DNA from 3 places in the Streptomyces sp. NPDC058246 genome. Region 3 is predicted to be linked to each of the others. Evidence: riboswitches for the same ligand, from Rfam matches in the RefSeq annotation. Region 3 holds a riboswitch; each other region holds the start of a gene.
The links. Region 3 has a riboswitch for cyclic di-AMP ahead of ACFVXA_RS03235 (transglycosylase SLT domain-containing protein). Riboswitches for the same ligand answer to the same signal wherever they lie in the genome.
Positions count from the first base shown of each region.

Region 1 (3,852 bases), on a different contig from region 3:
TCCTCGACCAGGACCGGCTCCGCGCTCACCGACGAAGGCAGCGGTACGAGGGCCGCCGGCACGTAGGTGTGGGTGAGCGCGAGGTCCACCTCACCGGCCGCGACCGCCGAAATGCCGTCCGGCGGCTCGTAGTTCGCGACCGCCAGCTCCACGTCCGGATGGGCCCGCCGGAAGGCGCTGAGCACCGGCGGCAGCAGATGGATGCCCGCCGTCGGGAAGGTGCCGAGCCGCAGCGTGCCGCCCGACAGGCCGGCCAGGCGGGCCAGTTCGTGCCGGGCCCGCTCCATCTCGTCCAGGATCCGGCGGGCCCGCGCCACCAGCAGTTCGCCCGCGTCCGTCAGCCGCGCACCGCGATGCGAGCGCACCAGCAGGGTCGCGCCAGTCTCCCGCTCCAGCTTCGCCAGTTGCTGGGAGAGGGCCGGCGGGGTGTAGCCGAGGCGCTCAGCGGCCCGGGTGATCGACCCCGCCTCGGCGACCGCCACCAGCGCCGCCAGCCGCGTCGGGTCGTACATCGTGCACTCCTGAGGTGTTCCCGGACCTCGCGGACATCCCGGACCTCGCGGACCTCGCTGGGTGTAAACGAATGCTTAAGGCCTACCCAGGATATTCGACATACCTGCTGAAGGCCCGACACGGGCAGTCTGGTGCTCATGGACGCACAGCTCATCGCCTTCACAGGGGTCGCCGCCGGAATGGTCGCCATGCCGGGCGCTGACTTCACCGTCGTCGTACGCAACGCCCTGGTCTCGCGCCGGGCCGGCGTCGTGTGCGCGCTCGGGATCACCGGCGGGCTGCTCCTGCACACGGCGCTCGCGGTCGCCGGGGTCGCCGCGGTCCTCACCGCCGTGCCCGCCCTGTTCGGGGCGCTGCAGCTGCTCGGCGGCGGCTACGTGCTGTACCTCGGCGTCCGGACGCTGCGGGCGCTGGGACGGCCGCGCGGGGCGGCGGCCGACGAGGCGGCGTCCGGGACGCGCCCGCTGCGGCAGGGCTTCGTCACCAACGCGCTCAATCCGAAGGCGCCGATCACCTTCCTCAGCCTGCTGCCGCAGTTCGTGCCGGCGGCCAGCCCCGCGCTGCCCAGAACCCTGCTGCTGGCGTTGATCGTGGTCGTCCTCGCCCTCGTGTGGTTCCCGGCGGTCGCGCTGCTGGTGGACCGGCTCGGGCGGTGGCTGCGCCGGCCGCGCGCCGCCCGGGCCGTGGAGGCGGTCACCGGGACCGCGCTCACGGTGCTCGGTCTGGTCCTTCTGCTGGAGCCGCTCGGGACGTGAAATGCCGGTGCACCAGCCGCGGCAGGGCGCCCCAGAGCGCGAGGCAGACGGCCAGCGTGCCCGCCCCCGCCGCGATCCCGGCGCCGCGCCCCAGCGTCACGTCCACGACGAGGAGCACCGATCCGGTGAACGCCAGCATCAGCACGTACAGACCGATGTGGGCCAGCTGGGAAGAGACCCGCACGATGGTGGGCTTGACGTTCTGCTGGAACAGCGACCGGTGCAGGGCGGCGGGGGCCGTGAACAGGGCCGCGGCCACCACGGCCAGCAGCAGTGTGGTGACGTACGTGGTCCGCTGCACGGTGTCGAGGGACGGGAAGCGCTGGGTGAACGCGAGGGTCAGCAGGAAGGCGAAGAGGATCTGCACCCCGGTCTGGGTGACGCGCAGCTCTTGGAGCAGTTCGGCGAAGTTGCGGTCCGCGCGTTCCAGGGGTGTCTCGTCGCGTGCCGTGCTGGGACGTTGGTCGGCCATGGGAGACGAGTAACCGGTGAGGCCCGTCTTCACGCACCTGGGGTGGGGCGGGTTGGCCCGCGCGGTTCGCGCACGCGCTTGAGAGGGTTGCGGACGCCTCGGACGGGTGGTGGCACGCCGAGAGGGTCGCGGACGGTCTCAACGCGTGGTGGCACGTCCTGAGAGCGATGCCGGCGGCCCAGGCGGGTGGTGGCACGCCCCGAGGGGGGTGTGGGCGCCCCGAGGGGGTGCCGACGGGCTCCGCCGGCACCCCCTCGGGCAGGTCAGCTGACCCGGCCGTACCACACGCTCCTCGTCCAGATCTTCTGGAGCTTCACGACCTCCCCGGTCTTCGGCGAGTGCCAGATCTTGCCCTTCCCGGCGTAGATGCCGACGTGGTACACGTTCCGGCCCGAGTGGAAGAACACGAGGTCTCCGGCCTTGCGGTGCGAGGCGGAGATGTGGTGCGTCTTGTTGTACTGCGCCGCGGCCGTACGAGGCAGCTTCTTGCCCGCCTTCTTGTACGAGTACAGCGTGAACCCGGAGCAGTCGAAGCGGCGCGGGCCCGTGGCACCCCACTTGTACGGGGAGCCCTTCTTGGAGGCCGCGACCTGAAGTGCCTTCGTCGCGAGAGTGGCCGCCTCGGCGTCGGATGAGACGCCTGGGACCACAAGGCTGCCGCCCATGGCGGCGATGGTCAGAGCCGAGGCCGTACCGGCCCTCGTCCACAGCGACGGGACACGATTGAGCGCAGTCATGCGCAACCCTTCGTCAACCGCCTGTGAAGGATGACCTGTCGGATTCGGGCTGGCGAAGTAGCCCGGCCGCGTGATGCGGCTTCACCCCAAGGACCGCCCGGAAATGTCTCCGGCGGCCCGTCGTGCTGGGTCCTCCACTCCTGCCGATGCACATCTGTCGACCGGTCGTCCGGGCGGCGGCAGGACTCGGCGTCCGCCCGGACCGCCCCGCCGGTATGGCGGGGGCTTGTCGTCGGAAGGGATCTTCACGCATAAGTGTCCGAAAAACCGAGCGGAATCGGTGGTTTGTGGTGTTAGTCACCACTCACCCGTTCGGGTGGACACCCCTCTGTTCGAGGGGGTGTTGACGAAGTCGACCGCGCCCGCACCAGGGACGGAGGGCCTCATTCCGCCTTTCGGCTACGCGCGTTGCGCAACTTTTACGCACTCAGAAAAGGACCCCTTTGTACTCCATCAGGGGGTACGCCATCTGGTCCGTTTGACACCCGGGCCGGACGCTTCGACGCGCCGCAACCCGGGCGTCGGTGCGTCAACTGTCGGCGTCGGGCGGCAGCGTGACCCGGGCCGCCCGCCGCTCCCCGTCAAGCACGCGCAGAGCCTGGGCCAGTGTCGGGGCGTGCACCTCGCTCTCGCCGCGCTGGTGCATCAGCGCGAGGGCGTCACGCAGCGCCGTCGCCTTGCCGACCAGCGCCTGGGCGGCCCTCAGTCCGCGGTAGGTGTCCCCGGGGCGTGCCGGGTTGATACGGCCGACCAGATCGACCACGTCGAGGTAACGGTCGATCAACTCGGCCTCGGCGCGCGTCAGCGCGGGCAGCGGAGGCAGGTCGGGGATCATCGGGCGATCACCTCGCGCCGGGCGCGGTGCGCGAGGCCTTGCGGCTCGGGATGATCCGGTCGACCAGTCCGTACGCCACCGCCGCCGGCGCGTCGAGGATCATGTCGCGTTCGATGTCCGCGGCGACCTGCTCCGGACGCTGCCCCGTGTGCCGTACGAGCATCTCCTCCAGCAGCTTGCGGGTGCGCATCAACTCCTCGGCCTGGATGACCAGATCGCTCGCCTGTCCCTGGATCGGTTCGGGGGTCGACGGCTGGTGGATGAGCACGCGGGCGCCGGGCAGCGCGAGCCGCTTGCCCGGCGTGCCCCCGGCCAGGAGCACGGCCGCGGCGGACGCCGCCTGCCCCAGGCAGACCGTCTCCACGTCGCAGGTGACGAACCGCATCGTGTCGTAGATCGCCGTCATCGCGCTGAACGAGCCGCCGGGGGAGTTGATGTAGAGCGAGATGTCCTGGTCCGGCGCCAGGTACTCGAGGTGCATGAACTGCGCCATCACGTCGTTCGCCGACGTGTCGTCGATCGGTGTCCCGAGGAAGACGA
Region 1 is NZ_JBHVWZ010000024.1:132,469-136,320, forward strand. It holds gene ACFVXA_RS29305 (LysR family transcriptional regulator) at 1-512, opposite strand, end outside; gene ACFVXA_RS29310 (LysE family translocator) at 651-1,268, shown strand; gene ACFVXA_RS29315 (DUF6328 family protein) at 1,222-1,740, opposite strand; gene ACFVXA_RS29320 (C40 family peptidase) at 2,004-2,477, opposite strand; cyclic di-AMP (ydaO/yuaA leader) riboswitch at 2,481-2,679, opposite strand; gene ACFVXA_RS29325 (hypothetical protein) at 3,007-3,312, opposite strand; gene ACFVXA_RS29330 (ATP-dependent Clp protease proteolytic subunit) at 3,320-3,852, opposite strand, start outside.
Region 1: another riboswitch for cyclic di-AMP. It lies ahead of ACFVXA_RS29320 (C40 family peptidase); the one in region 3 lies ahead of ACFVXA_RS03235 (transglycosylase SLT domain-containing protein).

Region 2 (3,852 bases), on a different contig from region 3:
ATCTCCAAGGCGCGGGCCTTCGTCCGGGCGCTCCCCGCGCTGCTCATCGTCATCGGGGGCTGTTACGACTACTTCACGCCGTCGGACTTCACCGCGTCCCCCCTCTTCACCGCCGCCCCGCTGGTGGCCGCCCCCCTCTACTCACCGCGCGGCACGGTGCTCACCGGTGTCGCGGCCCTCGCCGCGGTGCTCACGATCCACCTCAGGCTCGGCATCGTCCTGAACGTCGGCTCGGTCACCGAAGTGGTCACGGTGGCCACGGCCGCCGTCCTGGCCGTCCTCATCAACCTCCTCGTCCGCCGCAGCGACCAACGGCTCGCCTCGGTCCGGGAGATCGCCGAGTCCGCGCAGCGCGCGGTGCTGCCCGAGCCCGACGAGCGGATCGCCGGCTTCGACGTCGCGGCGCGGTACGAGGCGGCGCAGGCGGACGCGTTCATCGGCGGCGACCTGTACGCGGTGCAGGACTCCCCGCACGGGGTACGGCTGGTCGTGGGCGACGTACGCGGCAAGGGCATGGGGGCGGTCGCCGCCGTCGCCGTCGTCATCGGGGCGTTCCGGGAGGCGGCCGAGCAGGAAGCGACGCTGGAGGCGGTCGCACAGCGTCTGGAGCGGGCGCTGGCGCGCGAGGGCACCCGGCGCGAGGGCCTCGACGCCTTCGAGGGGTTCACCACGGCCGTACTCGCGGAGATCCCGCACGGGGACGAGGCCGTACGGATCGTCAACCGCGGCCATCCCCCGCCGCTGCTGCTGCACGCGGACGGCACGCTGGTCCCGCTCGCCGCCGAGGATCCCGCCCTGCCGCTCGGGATGGGCGAGTTGGGCAGCTGGCCCGACCGCGCGGTGGAGGCCGGGTTCCCGAAGGGGGCCACGCTGCTCCTGCACACCGACGGCCTGTCCGAGGCGCGCGACGAGCGCGGGGAGTTCTACGATCCCGCCGCGCGCCTCGCCGGGCGCCTGTTCCCCGGGCCCGACGCCCTGCTGGCCGCCCTCGCCCAGGAGGTCCGCCGGCACACGGGCGGCGGCACGACGGACGACATGGCGCTGCTGGCCGTACGGCGCCCTTGATCCTTGTCACCTGTGGTGATCGGACGGTGCCACTCCGCATAACAACTGACACACCATCAGCTGAATCGATGTTTATGAAGTGTGGTCAACTCGCCCGGTTTGAACCGATGGTGTCCCCAAAGTCCTGGCCAAAAGCGTTAACGATCAGTCCGAACAGCTTGGAATCCGGTACCCGGGTCTATTAACGTTCGATAACGCAGCGCGGTCGTCCCAGCCGTCACAAGAGGCGGCTCCGTGCGCACGCGCCGAATCCCGCAAGGGAGCCGGGGAACCACCAACTTGGGGTGAATCGAGCGTCTTTCACGGCGGAAAAGCCGTGGTTGACGCGCGTAGGAGACCTTCCTGCTCCGAACCCGTCAGCTAACCCGGTAGGCGAGAAGGAAGGAAAGGAGTGCGCCCACGTGGCGTCCAACCGGCCTGCCCAGCAAACCTCGTTCGCGCCGAACGACACCCAGCCCTTCGGCTACGCGTACGGCAACGACGAGGGCTCCTGGGAGGAATGGAACCCCTCTGAGGATTCCGTCCGTCCCGTTCGCGGCCGGCACCGTGTCAGCAAGCAGCGCGGTGGGGGACTCGCCCGCAGCTCCACGGTTCTCGGCGTCGGTGTCATAGCCGCCGTCGGCGCGGGTGGCATGGCCACCGCCGCGCCCGGCAAGCCGCCGGTGTCGATCTCGCTTCCCGACCTGTCATCGGTCACCGAGTCCGCCAAGTCCCTCATATCGGACGGCGGGTCCAGTACGCCCAAGGGCTCCGCCACCCCGCTCACCAGCGCCGGTCTGACCAGCGCCGACGCCGCGCAGGGGAGCGCCGACGCGGGCGAGGCGCTGCGGGCCCGCATCATGCAGCAGGCCGCGTCGCAGCAGGACCAGGTCGACAGCGCGGCCCAGCAGGCCGCCGAGGCCGCCGCCGCGAAGAAGGCCGTCGCGCTCGCCGCCCAGCAGCAGGACGACGCCGAGGCCAAGGCCGCCGCCGCCAAGACGAAGGCGGACGAGGCGGCCAAGAAGGCCGCCGAGGCCAAGCGCCTCGCCGAGCTCGCCAAGAGCTACTCGCTGCCCACCTCCTCGTACACGCTCACCTCCCGCTTCGGCGAGGCCGGCTCCATGTGGTCCTCCGGCTACCACACCGGCCTCGACTTCGCCGCGCCCACCGGCACGCTGATCAAGGCGATCCACAGCGCCACCGTCACGGAGGCGGGCTGGGCAGGCGCGTACGGCTACCGCACGATCCTCACCCTCGACGACGGTACGGAGCTGTGGTTCTGCCACCAGTCGTCGATCAGCGTCAGCGTGGGGCAGAAGGTCGCCACGGGAGACGTCATCGGGCGCGTGGGCGCGACCGGCAACGTGACCGGGCCGCACCTGCACCTGGAGGTCCACCCCGGCGGTGGCGACGCGATCGACCCGATGGCGTGGCTGCGCAGCAAGGGTCTGAACCCCTGACGGGTACGTCGTGACGCGTGCGCCTTGGTCGTACCTCCTGGCTGTACGTCCCGACGCGTGCGTTCGGACGCGTGTGTTCCGCTGATTCCCGGCGGTCCTGACGGCACCCCCCCGACGTCAGGGCTGCCGGTCAGGCGTGTGACATCAAGGCTGCCGGTCAGGCGCGTGTGGAATACATCCATCCGGTACGGATGTTGAATTCGAGCATGACTTCTCTGCGCAAGCTCGGCTCTTCCGACCTCGAGGTCTTCCCGCTCTCCCTCGGTGGCAACGTCTTCGGCTGGACCGCCGACGAGGCCCAGTCCTTCGCCGTACTCGACGCGTACGCGGCCGCCGGCGGCAACTTCGTCGACACCGCCGACTCGTACTCGGCGTGGATCGAGGGCAACAAGGGTGGCGAGTCCGAGACCGTCATCGGCAAGTGGGTCAAGGCGCGCGGCAACCGTTCCGATGTCGTGATCGCCACCAAGGTCAGCCAGCACCCCGACTATCCGGGGCTGTCCGGCGCCAACATCAAGGCCGCGGCCGAGGCGTCCCTGCGACGCCTGGACACCGACTACATCGACCTCTACTACACGCACTTCGACAAGCCCGAGGTGCCCGTCGAGGAGATCATCGGGGCGCTCGACGAGCTGGTGAAGGCGGGCAAGGTGCGGGAGATCGGCGCCTCCAACATCTCGGCCGAGCGGCTCCAGGAGTCCCTGGAGTTCTCCGACCGTGAGGGCCTCGCGCGCTATGTCGCCCTCCAGCCGCACTACAACCTGGTCTCGCGCGACACCTACGAAGGTCCTCTGCGGGACCTCGCTTCCCGCTCCGGCCTCGCGGCCATGCCGTACTTCGCCCTCGCGTCCGGTTTCCTCACCGGAAAGTACCGGCCGGGGACGACGGTGGACTCGGCGCGGGCCGAGGGGGCGGCGAAGCACCTCGAGACGGAGCGCGGTCAGAAGGTCCTCGCCGCCCTCGACGAGGTCGCCCAGGCCCACGACGCTCCGGTCGCCACGGTGGCCCTCGCCTGGCTGGCCGCCCAGCCGACGGTCGCGGCGCCCATCGCTTCCGCGAGGAATGTGGAGCAGCTCCCGGCGCTGCTCGGCGTGGCGGACCTGGTCCTGACGGACGCGGAGCTGACGAGCCTGACGAAGGCGTCGGCGTAACAGGCCCCAGATCGGGACGGGCAGGGCGGCGGGGGCGGCGGGGGGCGAAACGCTACGTCCGGTACGGGTTGTACGCGGGATACGGGACGGCCGCAGGCCCATAGGGCTGGCTGTATGCGTACCCGTACGCGGGCCACGGCGGCGGCACCGGAACCACGGGAACCGGAGCCGTCGCCCGCGCCGCATACGCCAGCGCC
Region 2 is NZ_JBHVWZ010000009.1:288,084-291,935, forward strand. It holds gene ACFVXA_RS16845 (PP2C family protein-serine/threonine phosphatase) at 1-1,065, shown strand, start outside; cyclic di-AMP (ydaO/yuaA leader) riboswitch at 1,299-1,455, shown strand; gene ACFVXA_RS16850 (M23 family metallopeptidase) at 1,467-2,504, shown strand; gene ACFVXA_RS16855 (aldo/keto reductase) at 2,711-3,655, shown strand; gene ACFVXA_RS16860 (PrsW family intramembrane metalloprotease) at 3,708-3,852, opposite strand, start outside.
Region 2: another riboswitch for cyclic di-AMP. It lies ahead of ACFVXA_RS16850 (M23 family metallopeptidase); the one in region 3 lies ahead of ACFVXA_RS03235 (transglycosylase SLT domain-containing protein).

Region 3 (3,852 bases):
CTGATCGAGCCGGGGTATGTGATGCCGCACCCGACGCTTCCGGCGGTACGGGTGCGGCGGCGCGACGACCTCTGGACGGAGCCGATCAGCAAGGTGTTGCTGCGTCACCCGTCCTTGTCCGACGACGAGTTGGCGGCGGCGGCGCGGGGAGTGGTCGGTTCGCTGGCGACGGTCACCATGTCGGGGCCGGGCACCGTCGAACTCCAGCCATGTGGCGTGACCAAGGCGACGGGGCTCGCCCTGGCCGCGGAGTACCTCGGGCTCAGCCCCGCCGCCACCCTCGCCTTCGGTGACATGCCCAACGACATCCCCATGTTCGACTGGGCCGCCCGCGGTGTCGCCATGGCCAACGCCCACCCCGAACTCAAGGCGGTGGCCGACGAGGTGACTTTGTCCAACGAGGAGGACGGAATCGCGGTCGTGCTCGAGCGCCTCTTCGGAGCCCGGGCGATGGGCCAGGAGACGGTCCAGGAGACGGCCCGGCCGAAAGCCTGGGAGAAGGCCCGGGCGACGGCCGGGGGGAACGTGTCTCAGTAGGCGCCGTTGACGTTGTCGATCGAGCCGTACTTCGCCGCCGCGTAGTTGCAGGCGGCCGTGATGTTCGCGACCGGGTCGTAGGGGTCCATCGCGGTGCCGGCGACGTGGTAGGCGGCGAAGGTCGGGTCGATGACCTGGAGGAGACCCTTGGACGGGATACCGGCGGCGGCGTTGGAGTCCCAGTTGTTGATGGCCCGGGGGTTGCCCGACGACTCGCGCATGACGTTGCGGTGGATGCCGTTGTAGGTGCCCGGTATGCCCGCCTTGGCCATGATGTCCAGGGACTGCCTGATCCAGCCGTCGAGGTTGTTGGCGTACGTCTTGGCGGAGGCCTGGGTGGCCGTGGTCGCGTTCGTCGTCTTGCTCGCCACGGTCGACTTGAGGGTCTTCGTGCCCACCGTCAGTGTCAGGCCCGGGCGGAGCAGTGCCGGGTTGCTGCCGATGACCGCTCTGTTCGCCTCGTACAGCTTCTTCCAGCCGCCGCTCGTGGGGTTCTTCTGGGCGATCTTGGTCAGGGTGTCGCCCGCGACCACCTTGTAGGTGATGAGCTGGACGTCGGGGATCGTGGCCGTGGCGGTCTTCGCGACCTGTGCCGGCGCCTGTGTGGGCTGAGCGGCGTGCGCGCCGGTGGCGCTCACGAGCGGAAGTGCGAGCGCGACTCCGCTCGTGCCTGCGGCGACCATGCCGCGGGTGAGAGGGCTGGTTCTGGGGCGGCGGTGCTTGCCTCGTGCGGGCATGACGTATTTCCTCTCCGGCGCCTGCGAGGTGAGCTGTCGGGTTCGGGCGGGAGGTGCCCGGCCGCGCTGGGGGGCGCGGCTTCACCCCAAGCCGTTCCGGTGTCCCGGGACGGCGGCTTACCTGGGTCCCCCGCTCCTGCCGTGCGTGCATGGGTGGGTGGGTTTCCGGGCGGCGGCAGGATTCGGCGATCCGCTCGGATCGGGGCGAACGTATGCGAGAGCACATGTCGGGAACAAGGTCTGATTTCGCGGCGAAGATCGCTTTCGCCTGCATAAGGGCAGGGTAAAAGGTCCGTTTGTGCCGGAATTCGATCCTCAACTTGCCTTTAGCAAAGGGGGAGTCGATGGGGGTGCTGAAAAGCCCTACTTATTCCCGGCGTGACCCAATTCACGCGACCAAGCCCAATCAAAGCGGCGAGTCGGCCAATTCGGGCATTACGGTTCGAGCCTTCGGGCGGTTCCCCGGCTCCCGGCTGGCTCCCGGCTGGCTCCCAGCCGGCGCCCAGTCGACCCCGGGCAGGTCTATCGGGTGCCCAGTCGGCCCCGGATGCGTCCTGGCCGGCTCCCGGTCGGCCCCCGGTAGGTCCTGGCCGGCGCCCAGTCGGCCCCAGCGGGTCCTAGCCCGCCGTCCGCCGGATCCTCTTCTCCCACGTCCGATGGAAGACCACCTCGCCGCCGTCCTTGCAGATCACCTCGTCGGAGGTGATGAAGTGCTCGGCGTCGCAGGTGATTTCGGATGTTGTCGTGATGTGCGCGTCCCAGGGCAGGTCGGGGCGGTGGAGGCGGATCGACCAGGTCGAGCGGGCGCGGGCCGAGAGGGGGTCCGACTCGTCGATCGTGTACGTCTCCTGGGCGTCCTCGGTGTATTCGAGGCCGTCGGGGTGCACGTGGGTGCCCCCGTAGCGCGGGTCGACGTCCAGGCGCCAGGTGCCGGCGGCCACGTCGCGGACGACCAGGCGTTCCGGTCGGGGTTCGTCCAGCGTCGCCGGGACGGCCACGCCGAGGGGTTCGGCCTCCTCCGGTTCCTCGAAGGTGAGGGTGGGCGTCGACTCCCGTGCCCTTACCGGGAGTTCGAGGCTGCTGGCCGTCGGGTCCAGCGTGAAGCCGGCCTCGGAGCCCGGCTGGGGCCAGATCCAGGGCCAGTACGCGGAGGAGACGGCGAGGCGGATGCGGTGGCCCGGCGGGAACGCGTACCCGATGGCGTTCAGATCGAAAACCACGTCCTCCGTAGTGCCCGGTTTCCAGGGAACCGCCTGGTCGCGGCCATGGCGTGCTGACAGGTTCAGGACACCTCGGGTGACGAGTGTGGAGGCTCCGCCGGGGGCCACGTCGCAGAGGCGGGCGATCACCTGGCCCCGCGGGACCGGCGACGTCAGCCGCAGACGGACCTGAGGTCGGCCCAACACCCAGGTTTCCTCAGGCACTTCGAATTCGAAGCACGCGGACCTCGCGTCCTCCTCCCGCTGGTCCGGCGGCAGATCCGCGTCGTTCCCGAAGGGGGTGAAGCGGCCCGCGTCCACCCCCGTGTGCTGCGGGGAACGGACCAGGACCGGCGCCCCCCGGAGCGCGTACGAGACGGGGTTCACGGCGGGCGAGGGCCAGCCGGGGTCGCCCACCCAGCGGCCCGGAAGCTCCGGGTACACCGTCGCCGGGGGATGCGCGTCCATCACGTACGAGCGGAGGACGGGGGTGGACAGGGCTCCTGTGTCGATGCCCTTCAGGTGGTGGTCCCACCAGCGCAGGGTCTCCTGGAGGAAGCCGATCGCCGGGCCGGGCGGCAGGCCCCGGTCGGGGTACTGGTGAGACCAGGGGCCGATCAGGCCTCGTACCCGATCGGAGGGCAGGTTCTCGACCAGGCGCAGCACGGTGTCCCGGTACGGGTCGTGCCAGCCGCCGACCGCGAGGACCGCCGCCCGGATCGCGCCGTAGTCCTCGCAGACGCTGCCGTGCCGCCAGTACGCGTCCCGGGTCTGGTGGGAGAGCCAGGTGTGGACGTACGGGGCCACGGCCTCCAGGCGTTTCACCCACAGGTCGCGCCACATCACCTGGCCCACGTGCACCGGGTCCGGCGGGCGGGAGACGAAGGCGAGCATGGTGGCCGCCCAGGCGTGCATGTCGACGGCGAGGACGGAACCTCCCATGTAGTGCACGTCGTTGTCGTAGCGGTCGTCCGTCGAGCAGACCGTGACGATCGCCTTGAGCGGCTCGGGCGCGAGGGCCGCGATCTGGAGGGAGTTGAAGCCGCCCCAGGAGATGCCGAACATGCCGACCTTGCCGGTGCACCAGGGCTGGGACGCGAGCCAGTTGACGACCTCCACCCCGTCGGCCAGCTCCACCGCCGAGTACTCGTCGGTCGGCATGCCCTCCGAGTTGCCGTGCCCGCGCACGTCCACGCGCACGGAGGCATAGCCATGGCCCGCGTACCAGGGGTGGCGTTGCCAGTCGCGGGGCGCGGTCCAGTCCGTGAGGCGGTGGGGGAGGTATTCGAGGAGCGCGGGTACGGGTTCGTCGGTCAGCGGGCGCCAGACGCGGGCGTACAGGCGGGTGCCGTCCGCGAGCGGGATCCAGATGTCCTCGT
Region 3 is NZ_JBHVWZ010000002.1:163,298-167,149, forward strand. It holds gene ACFVXA_RS03230 (HAD family hydrolase) at 1-537, shown strand, start outside; gene ACFVXA_RS03235 (transglycosylase SLT domain-containing protein) at 531-1,274, opposite strand; cyclic di-AMP (ydaO/yuaA leader) riboswitch at 1,278-1,440, opposite strand; gene ACFVXA_RS03240 (CocE/NonD family hydrolase) at 1,892-3,852, opposite strand, start outside.